Regions from separate parts of the Yersinia sp. KBS0713 genome, predicted to be linked through region 2. Evidence: predicted binding sites of a transcription regulator. Region 2 holds the regulator's gene; each other region holds the start of a gene.

Region 1 (3,283 bases), 600 kb from region 2:
CGGTGATAAAGCTCTAACATAAAAGCACGGGCATCAAATGCCGCTAACGTCTCATTAGTTAGTTTTTCCAGATTGGCATTCACCTCGCTACTTAGCGGGTTGGCTGGAGTGTTGTGGTAACTGGCCCCTTGCCACACCACGTCGGGCTTGGCCTGAACTTCATCAGCATCACGATAATCAAGAATTTGAGCAATGGGGCCGCGACTGAGAACATCACAATCTTTGGCACTCAAGCGATCAAGTGAACCAGAGCGAAAGAGTAGGCCGCGCTTGATGCGCCGACCATCAGCGCCAAGGTTGCCACCGAGATCACGAAAGTTAATACCACCATCCAGTTGCAACAGGGAAGGATGAGAGAGCGCAGGTTTCGTCATGTTTTCCTCTTATTATTGTCCTTTATGTGAGCTACGACCTTACCAGATAACCGGATAAAATAAAAAACGGGCCAGTAAACTGACCCGTTCCAGACGGCTGACAAACCCTGATGACTCTATCTTGAGCGGTGAGGATAGGCAGAAGAGTCCAGCGCCGCGCCAGGGATGTACTGACGGCGTCTTGACGATCTGCCTGTTCTCTCCGTTGTAGCCACTTAGCCCATAAACGGAGAACTGTTACAGCAGGTGCCGTGCGGCTTCTACCACAATTTTCACCGCGTGGCTTTCGGTTGCTTTCATGGTTTCTTCGTTCGGGATCTCTTGCTGGGTGCGGTTTACAATCACCCCGGCGACCATACCAGCGCGCAGGCCCTGGCTGGCACACATGGTTAGCAAGGTTGCAGATTCCATTTCATAATTCATCACGCCCATAGATTGCCACTCTTCCATTGAACCTTTAAAACGGCGAACAACACGGCCAGAGAAAGTGTCGTAACGCTCTTGTCCTGGATAGAAAGTATCGGAGGAAGCGGTAACACCAATGTGGGTAGTTGCGCCCACTGATTTTGCGGCATTAACCAGTGCGGTTGTGCAGGCAAAGTCCGCCACTGCTGGGAACTCCATTGGGGCAAAGTGCAGGCTGGCACCATCTAACCGCACCGCCGCCGTGGTGACCAAAACATCACCAACATTAATATGTGACTGAATAGCACCAGTAGTACCAATACGTAGGAAAGTCCGAACACCGAGCTGCGCTAACTCTTCAACAGCAATCGACGTTGAAGGGCCACCAATACCGGTTGAGCAGACAATCACAGCTTTGCCGTCTAATTCAGCGCGCCATGAGGTAAATTCACGATGAGAAGCCAGATGTACTGGGTTATCCATCAATTTAGCGATTTTCTCAACACGTTGCGGATCACCCGGCACGATAGCCAGAGTTGCCCCTTGCAGATCATTTTTAGTCAGGCCCAGATGAAAAACGTCGGATTTAGCCATGTGTGAGACTCCTCTTTCATGAGAGATGTTGTAGGGGGTACAAAGAGATACTTTACTCAAAATCATCACATTATTTCGTGATGACAGTCACCTTGATAAAAGAAATGGTAATAGCCAATACATTATAATTGTGAACAAAATCACATATAGCATCAATTAAGGCTATTTATCATCCAAAAACAGCCAGTTGCAGTCGCCATTTTGTATGTGAATGACAATGATAGAACTCATTGATCAATGTCGTACCAATATCTTTTCAGTATTTGTCAGCCTGACTTATCAAATTCCCTTTATGTCACCACAAAGTCATTAATCACGACAAAACCTGACCTCATAAATCTCAAAGATTACCTATAGTTAAATTCGGTAGCGGATAACACAGTAGTAATAATTTAGTGACGGCAGTAATAGCTTATCGGGTAACTTTTCCTCATCTGCAAGGAGACCACAGTGAAAACTGATCTACTTATGACTCTCAGGCAGGCAGCAGGCGGCTTCACAGCTGCGGTATCACCATTAGCCTCGACGACCCGCCATACCGATCAACAGGGTATTCACTGCGGAGAAACCACCATTCCGTCTCAGGGTGATGAATTGCCGGCTTATATTGCCAAGCCCGCCCAGCACACTGGGCCATATCCTGTAGTGATTGTTGTGCAGGAGATTTTTGGTGTGCATGAGCATATACAGGATATCTGCCGCAGTTTGGCGAAGCAGGGATATCTGGCTATCGCACCGGAGCTATATTTTCGCCAAGGTGATGCCAAAGAGTATGATGATATCAATGCGTTAGTTAAAAATTTGGTTAGCAAAGTACCCGACCGCCAGGTCATGGTCGATCTTGATCACGCGGCACACTGGGCCTCTCGCCATGGTGGTGATACCAGCAAATTGGCGATTACAGGATTTTGCTGGGGTGGTCGCATTGCCTGGCTATATGCCGCCCATAATCCGCAGCTCAAAGCCGCCGTGGCCTGGTATGGCAAATTGGTGGGCGAAAAAACCTTACTGTTACCCAAATATCCGGTTGATGTTGCCATCGATCTCAGTGCGCCGGTACTGGGGCTGTATGGCGGCAAAGATGGCAGTATCACACCAGAGCACATTGACACTATGCGGCAGGCACTACGCGCCGCCAATGCTGATGCCGAAATCATTGTTTATCCAGAGGCAGGACACGCATTTAATGCCGACTATCGCCCCAGTTATCATGCAGACTCTGCGCTGGACGGCTGGCAGCGGATGCTCGATTGGTTTGCTCAGCACGGCGTGGCCGCCAATCCGGTAGCTGAAGAGGGCAAATAGCCACCATAAAAAAGGGCGCAATATGCCCCCACAGACTGCTGACAAAGTCGATTGAGGGGGAGATGTTCCGTTGGGGTCGTAGTCGCGTAAGCGACCGAAGCGCCCCGAGGGACAGTCGCCCCTTCACGCACCTGGCTTGATGCTGAGTTTGTCATTAACCTCAAGGGCGCAATATGCGCCCAAGTGTCACCACAGAGAGTTAATGGGTATCAATCAGATCTGCTCTTCACGCAAACGCTGTGCAGCCAGCACCATGTTGGCCAATGCCTGGCGGGTTTCCGGCCAGCCACGGGTTTTCAGACCGCAATCTGGGTTAACCCACAACCGTTCTGCTGGGATACGCTGAGCGGCTTTGCGCAGTAGCGCTTCAATCCACTCCACACTCGGCACATTCGGCGAGTGAATGTCATAAACGCCGGGGCCAATCTCATTGGGATAGGCGAAATCTTCGAATGATTCCAGCAACTCCATATCTGAGCGGGAAGTTTCGATGGTAATCACATCCGCATCCAGCGCAGCAATGGAATCCATAATGTCATTGAACTCGCAATAACACATATGGGTGTGAATTTGGGTATCGTTCTGCGCGACTGCTGCATTCAATT
Region 2 (3,283 bases):
ATAGCCGTTACCGGCTCAAGTGGCGCAGGGACTACCACCACCAGTCTGGCGTTTCGTAAAATTTTTCAGCAGTTGAATATTCGCGCGGCGCAAATTGAAGGTGACAGCTTCCATCGCTATACCCGCCCTGAAATGGATGCCGCCATCCGTAAGGCGCGGGATCAAGGTCGGCATATCAGCTACTTTGGCCCTGAAGCCAATGATTTTGGTCAGTTGGAGCAAAGTGCAGCGGAATATGGCAAGCACGGCACTGGGCGCTCACGTAAGTACTTACACACCTATGATGAAGCGGTGCCTTATAACCAGATCCCGGGAACCTTCACGCCATGGGAGCCACTGCCAGAACCCACCGATGTGCTGTTTTATGAGGGGCTACACGGCGGCGTCGTGACCGAGCATCATGATGTGGCGAAGTACGTGGATCTATTGGTGGGCGTGGTGCCTATCGTCAATCTGGAGTGGATTCAAAAGCTGGTGCGCGATACTGGCGAGCGCGGTCACTCACGTGAAGCGGTGATGGATTCTGTCGTGCGATCAATGGACGACTACATTAACTACATTACGCCACAGTTCTCGCGCACCCATATTAACTTCCAGCGCGTGCCGACTGTCGATACCTCCAACCCTTTTGCGGCTAAAGCCATTCCGTCGCTGGATGAAAGTTTTGTTGTCATTCATTTTCGAGGTTTGGACCAGATCGACTTCCCCTACTTGCTGGCAATGTTGCAAGGGTCATTTATCTCTAATATCAATACATTGGTGGTGCCGGGTGGAAAGATGGGGCTGGCAATGGAGCTGATTATGGCCCCGTTAGTGCAGCAACTACTGGAGGGCAAGACGATCGGCTAATCTCCTTCGTTTCTGGCGTTGCGATGATGCTGGCTGCAACACCAGGAACGTTGAACATCACTAGGGTGCTGATTAACTAGGCAATTTCACGAATTTCAAAACTGTGGGTAATGGTCGCCGCTTTACCCAACATCAGGGAGACGGAGCAGTATTTCTCTGCTGACAGCTCAACCGCACGCTCAACAATTTTGTCAGTAAGCCCCTTACCGCTGACGATAAAGTGCAAATTGATTTGCGTAAACAGACGCGGTGCTTCTTCGCGACGCTGAGAGGTTAACGTGACCTCACAATCGCGCACATCGTTACGCCCTTTTTGCAAAATAGAGACCACATCAATCGCGCTGCAGCCACCTGCTGACATCAACAACATCTCCATCGGGCTAGGTGCTTTATCACCGGCATTTCCATCCATCAAAACTTGATGTCCTGACGCCGATTCACCCAAAAATGTCAGCCCCTCAACCCACTTTACACGTGCCTGCATAACACTCGCTCCCAGTTAAATTTTCTGATCCAGACTACCCTTTCATTTAGAAACTGGCAATGTAACCCGATGTTCATCATGCTGAAGCGATACAACACAAGACACTGACCTCATCCTGTGCTACAAACAGAACCGAAAGTGTTGTTTCTAGAATTAAATAGGGTAGCTCCCAATACTCAGTGAAGGGTTTCTATCCAGTACGTATCTTGGCTATACCTTTCGGCAATTGAGCAAATTAATATGCTAAAAGAAAGTGTATTTTAAAAGCACGCCGTACAGGGAACTCTGAGCCCTGTTAAGTTAGGCAGCGATAACAACAGAGGATAACAGCGAATGGTTCTCGGCAAGCCACAAACAGACCCGACTCTCGAATGGTTCCTGTCTCATTGCCATATCCACAAATACCCATCGAAGAGTACGCTAATTCACCAAGGTGAAAAGGCCGAAACGCTTTACTACATCGTGAAAGGCTCCGTTGCGGTGCTGATTAAAGATGAAGAGGGTAAAGAGATGATTCTCTCCTATTTAAACCAAGGGGATTTCATCGGCGAGCTTGGATTATTTGAAGAAGGCCAAGAGCGTAGTGCCTGGGTTAGAGCAAAAACCGCCTGTGAAGTGGCTGAAATTTCTTACAAAAAATTCCGTCAGTTGATTCAGGTAAATCCAGATATCTTGATGCGCCTCTCTTCACAAATGGCGAACCGCCTTCAGATTACATCCGAGAAAGTGGGTAACCTCGCTTTCCTTGATGTTACTGGGCGCATTGCACAAACGCTGCTTAACCTGGCAAAACAACCTGATGCCATGACCCACCCAGATGGGATGCAGATTAAGATTACCCGCCAGGAAATTGGTCAGATAGTTGGCTGTTCCCGCGAAACTGTGGGGCGGATACTAAAAATGCTGGAAGATCAGAACTTGATCTCCGCACACGGTAAAACGATTGTCGTTTACGGCACCCGTTAATTCCCTATAAACCGGTGCCGATACCCTCGGCATCGGTTTTCTCAATCTTTTGTGATTAATAAATTTCTGGGGCCTAAATGAAGTGGCAACGGGTTATTTATCATCCTGAAGTAAACTATGCATTACGCCAAACATTAGTTCTCTGCCTGCCAGCAGCCCTAGGCTTTGCTATCGGCGAGCTGCGACTCGGACTGATGTTCTCCCTGATACCCGCGTGTTGCAATATTGCCTCGCTGGATACACCGCACCAACACTTCTTCCGGCGGCTGATTATTGGTGGCGCGCTCTTTACACTGAGCAGCTTCCTGACCCAGCAGCTGTTGCTGTGGCACATTCCCTTGCCGTGGATCATGCTCGGGCTAGCACTGGTGCTCGGTGTCAACGGCGCAATCAGCCCCCTCCATGGCCACTTGTTGCCCGCCGCGTTAATCGCCGCAATATTCAGCCTAAGCATGGTTGGTCGCGCACCTATCTGGCAAGCACCCCTGTTGTGCGCTGTCGGAACACTCTGGTACGGCCTCTTTAACTGGCTGTGGTTCCGGTTATGCAGAGACCAGCCGATCCGTGAGCCACTAAGCCAGCTTTATCATTTACTGGCAGATTATTGCGACGCTAAATACAACCTACTCTCCCAGCATGTAGAGCCGGAAAAGGCGCTCCCCCCGTTGCTTGATCGGCAACAGGGGATAATGGACAAAATTAACCAGCTTTATCAGCAATTTAACTTAATCAACAATGCCACCAAGGCGGAGCGCAAACGGCTATTGGGGCTATTTCAGATGGCGCTAGACCTGCAAGAGCACATTACTGCGGCGCTGAATCAGTCAGATAGAGTGCGAGACCTCCTGGAGCATAGTCGGATAGAGGAGGTACTTCGCCGCAATACGCAGATTATCTCAGCTCAAATGCGCGTTATTGCCGATGATATTCTCTATCACCACCGTGCCAAGCGAAATTTCACCGCCGGCGATGCGCTGGTTGAAC
Region 3 (3,283 bases), 1.9 Mb from region 2:
TCAGGACTCGATCCCATTATGGATGCTGGCAATGGCGATCTTCTCATTGGGCGAGATTATTGTTATTCCGGTCGAGTACTTGTTTATCGATTTTATTGCGCCAGCGAATCTTAAAGGCAGTTACTATGGGGCGCAGAATCTCGGTCAACTGGGCGGAGCCGTTAACCCCGTGCTTTGTGGTTTTTTGTTAGCCTATGCTGCGCCGCAGATGATGTTCTATATGCTGATTATCGCGGCTATTCTGGGACTGGCCTTCTTCTATCGCGGTTACCTGCTGGCTAAAGCACCCGCTGCTGGCCACCAGCAGAATCAGTCGTGATTGGCATAATTCCATTAAAATTATTCATAGTGTGATGGCTGGCACATAACCAAAGTTAATTGTATGATGAATCAATTCCGTTACTCAGGACCCTCTCTATGCGCAATGTGATTTCACTTTGCTGGCAGTACTTACGGGCTTTCGCCATTATTTACCTCTGCCTATGGGTCGGTAAATTTGTCGCCTTGCTACTGCCCATCACCATCCCCGGCAGTATCATCGGTATGCTGATTCTGTTTACTCTGCTTGCATCGCAAATCTTGCCCTCAAGCTGGGTCAAGCCCGGTTGCCGCATACTGATCCGCTACATGGCGCTGCTGTTTGTCCCAATCGGTGTCGGCGTGATGCAGTATTACGATCAACTTACCAAGCAATTCGGCCCCATTGTCGTCTCCTGCTTTGTCAGCACCCTGATCGTGATGTTAGTGGTGGCGTATAGCTCACATTATGTCCACCGCGAGCGCAAAGTTATCGGCTCTCCAACCCATACGGAGGATGACAAATGATCAGCAACTTATGGTGGTCACTGCCACTGACCTTAATTGTCTTCTTCGTTGCCCGCTATCTGGCCCGCTGGCTAAAAATGCCGCTGCTTAACCCATTACTGATATCTATGGTTGTGATCATTCCATTACTGTTGGTCACACAGATGCCCTACGCCAACTATTTTGCTGGCAGCAAAATCCTAAATGACCTGCTACAACCGGCGGTGGTGGCATTGGCTTTCCCGCTCTACGAACAGTTGCATCAAATTCGCGCGCGCTGGAAATCCATCATAACCATCTGTTTTATAGGCAGTATTACTGCCATGGTGAGTGGCACCGCCGTGGCCCTGTGGATGGGGGCGACACCCGAAATTGCCGCGTCAGTATTGCCTAAATCGGTGACGACCCCCATCGCCATGGCGGTGGCCGAATCTATTCATGGTTTGCCGGCTATCAGTGCGGTATGTGTGATTTTCGTCGGTATTCTGGGGGCGGTATTTGGTCACAGCTTGCTGAATTTATTGAAAATCACCACTAAAGCCTCGCGAGGTTTGGCGATGGGGACGGCTTCCCATGCTCTGGGTACCGCCCGCTGTGCGGAGTTGGATTATCAGGAGGGGGCGTTCAGCTCGCTGGCACTGGTTATCTGCGGGATTATCACCTCTCTGGTAGCGCCGTTCTTATTCCCAGTGCTACTACATTTGTTTGGCTGATGGCATCTCCCTGACGGCGGTTAATCACCAAGATTAATACATAAATTTGAGATACATCTCTCATTAGTTATTTTACTTGCATAAATTTCATATATAACGGGATACACATCACACTAATAGCCTCCTAAGCTGCCTAAAATAGCTTCCCGTTACAATTGGAGATAATCCCATGCAAGCACGTTTTCACGCCCCTTGGGCTGAGCTGCCCGCTGCACTGCAATCCGCACTTGAACCTATTCTGAGCGCAAACGATTTCCCTGCCATGCTGACCGCCGAGCAAGTGAAAACGGTAAAAGAGATCAGTGAGTTAGATGACGATACACTGGCTTTTGCACTACTGCCCCTGGCTGCTGCTTGCGCACTCACGCCCATCTCCCACTTTATGGTCGGGGCCATTGCGCGCGGGAAAAGCGGCAATCTCTATTTCGGTGCCAATATGGAGTTCAGCGGCGCGCCATTGCAGCAAACCATCCATGCTGAGCAGTGTGCGGTCACTCACGCCTGGCTACGTGGTGAAACCGGTCTGGTGTCCATTACCGTCAATTACACGCCTTGTGGCCACTGCCGCCAGTTTATGAATGAGCTAAACAGTGGCACTGATTTGCATATTCATCTGCCAGGTCGCCCTGCGTCTACACTGGGCCAATATCTACCGGATGCCTTCGGCCCGAAAGATCTGGCGATCACCACCCTGCTAATGGACCCGGTGGATCACGGTTACTCGGTGGCAGCAACCGATCCTCTGACACAAGCCGCACTTCATGGTGCCAACCATAGCCATGCGCCTTACAGCCTTTCTCACAGTGGTGTTGCCGTCGAACTGGCTGATGGCACGATTTATACTGGCCGTTATGCTGAAAACGCGGCGTTCAACCCGAGCCTGCCGCCACTGCAAGCCGCATTGATTTTAGCGAATCTGTCCGGCAAAGATTGTGCTGCTATTCGCCGCGCAGTGCTGGTGGAAGGTAATAACGCGATTTTAAGTCAGTGGGATGCTACTCATGCAACACTGGCGGCCTTAGGTTGCTCAGAGGTCAACCGCGTCACTTTTTAAGTTGGTTATTTTTTAAGCTAAAAAGACCTGGTTTGCTGGGGTTATATCGTTAACCCCAGTTAACCAAACAACACATTCCCGCAGCTAATAACTAAATCTGCAAGATAACTCGCATTTCCACCTGTAACCGACATATTTAACTAACAAAAGCTGTACATATTTCTCTTATCTTTTAGGATCGGGGCAACTACCTGATAACGTCAACTATCTGATAACGTCTAAGAGTAAAACTCATGGAACTTGAATACGAAAGTAAGCGCCCCCTCTATATCCCCTACGCCGGCCCTATCCTGTTAGAATTCCCTCTGCTGAACAAAGGCAGCGCCTTCACCAACGATGAGCGCAACCATTTCAACCTGCACGGCTTATTGCCGGAAGCGGTTGAAACCATTGAAGAACAAGCAGAGCGTGCTTACCGCCAGTATCAGGATTTCAAAAACGACGACGATAAGCATATTTATCTGCGCAATATCCAGGACACCAACGAAACCCTATTTTATCGCCTGCTGGAAGCTCATCTCAGTGAGATGATGCCGATTATCTACACGCCAACTGTTGGTGAAGCATGCGAACACTTTTCGGATATTTATCGCCGTGCACGTGGCTTGTTTATCTCTTACCCCAATCGTGAACACATTGACGATATGCTGCAAAACGCCACCAAGCAAAACGTTAAAGTTATCGTGGTGACCGACGGTGAACGTATTCTTGG

The links. Region 2 encodes CRP, which controls carbon source genes, mostly activating them, when cyclic AMP is high. Its sites were predicted from a motif close to ATGTGANNNNNNTCACAT; they were not measured.
Positions count from the first base shown of each region.
Region 1: udp (uridine phosphorylase) is a predicted target of CRP. The motif match lies at 1,502-1,519, and genes of this name have one in related genera.
Region 3: cdd (cytidine deaminase) is a predicted target of CRP. The motif match lies at 1,562-1,579, and genes of this name have one in related genera.

Region 1 is NZ_CP042173.1:4,171,635-4,174,917, forward strand. Features, by position in the region: gene FFE93_RS19770 (tyrosine-protein phosphatase) at 1-374, opposite strand, end outside; gene udp (uridine phosphorylase) at 612-1,373, opposite strand; gene FFE93_RS19780 (dienelactone hydrolase family protein) at 1,824-2,678, shown strand; gene metE (5-methyltetrahydropteroyltriglutamate--homocysteine S-methyltransferase) at 2,892-3,283, opposite strand, start outside.
Region 2 is NZ_CP042173.1:228,145-231,427, reverse strand. Features, by position in the region: gene FFE93_RS00935 (phosphoribulokinase) at 1-849, shown strand, start outside; gene FFE93_RS00930 (OsmC family protein) at 926-1,333, opposite strand; gene crp (cAMP-activated global transcriptional regulator CRP) at 1,667-2,299, shown strand; gene FFE93_RS00920 (YccS/YhfK family putative transporter) at 2,377-3,283, shown strand, end outside.
Region 3 is NZ_CP042173.1:2,878,794-2,882,076, forward strand. Features, by position in the region: gene FFE93_RS13765 (MFS transporter) at 1-319, shown strand, start outside; gene FFE93_RS13770 (CidA/LrgA family protein) at 418-825, shown strand; gene FFE93_RS13775 (CidB/LrgB family autolysis modulator) at 822-1,517, shown strand; gene cdd (cytidine deaminase) at 1,687-2,571, shown strand; gene FFE93_RS13785 (NAD-dependent malic enzyme) at 2,805-3,283, shown strand, end outside.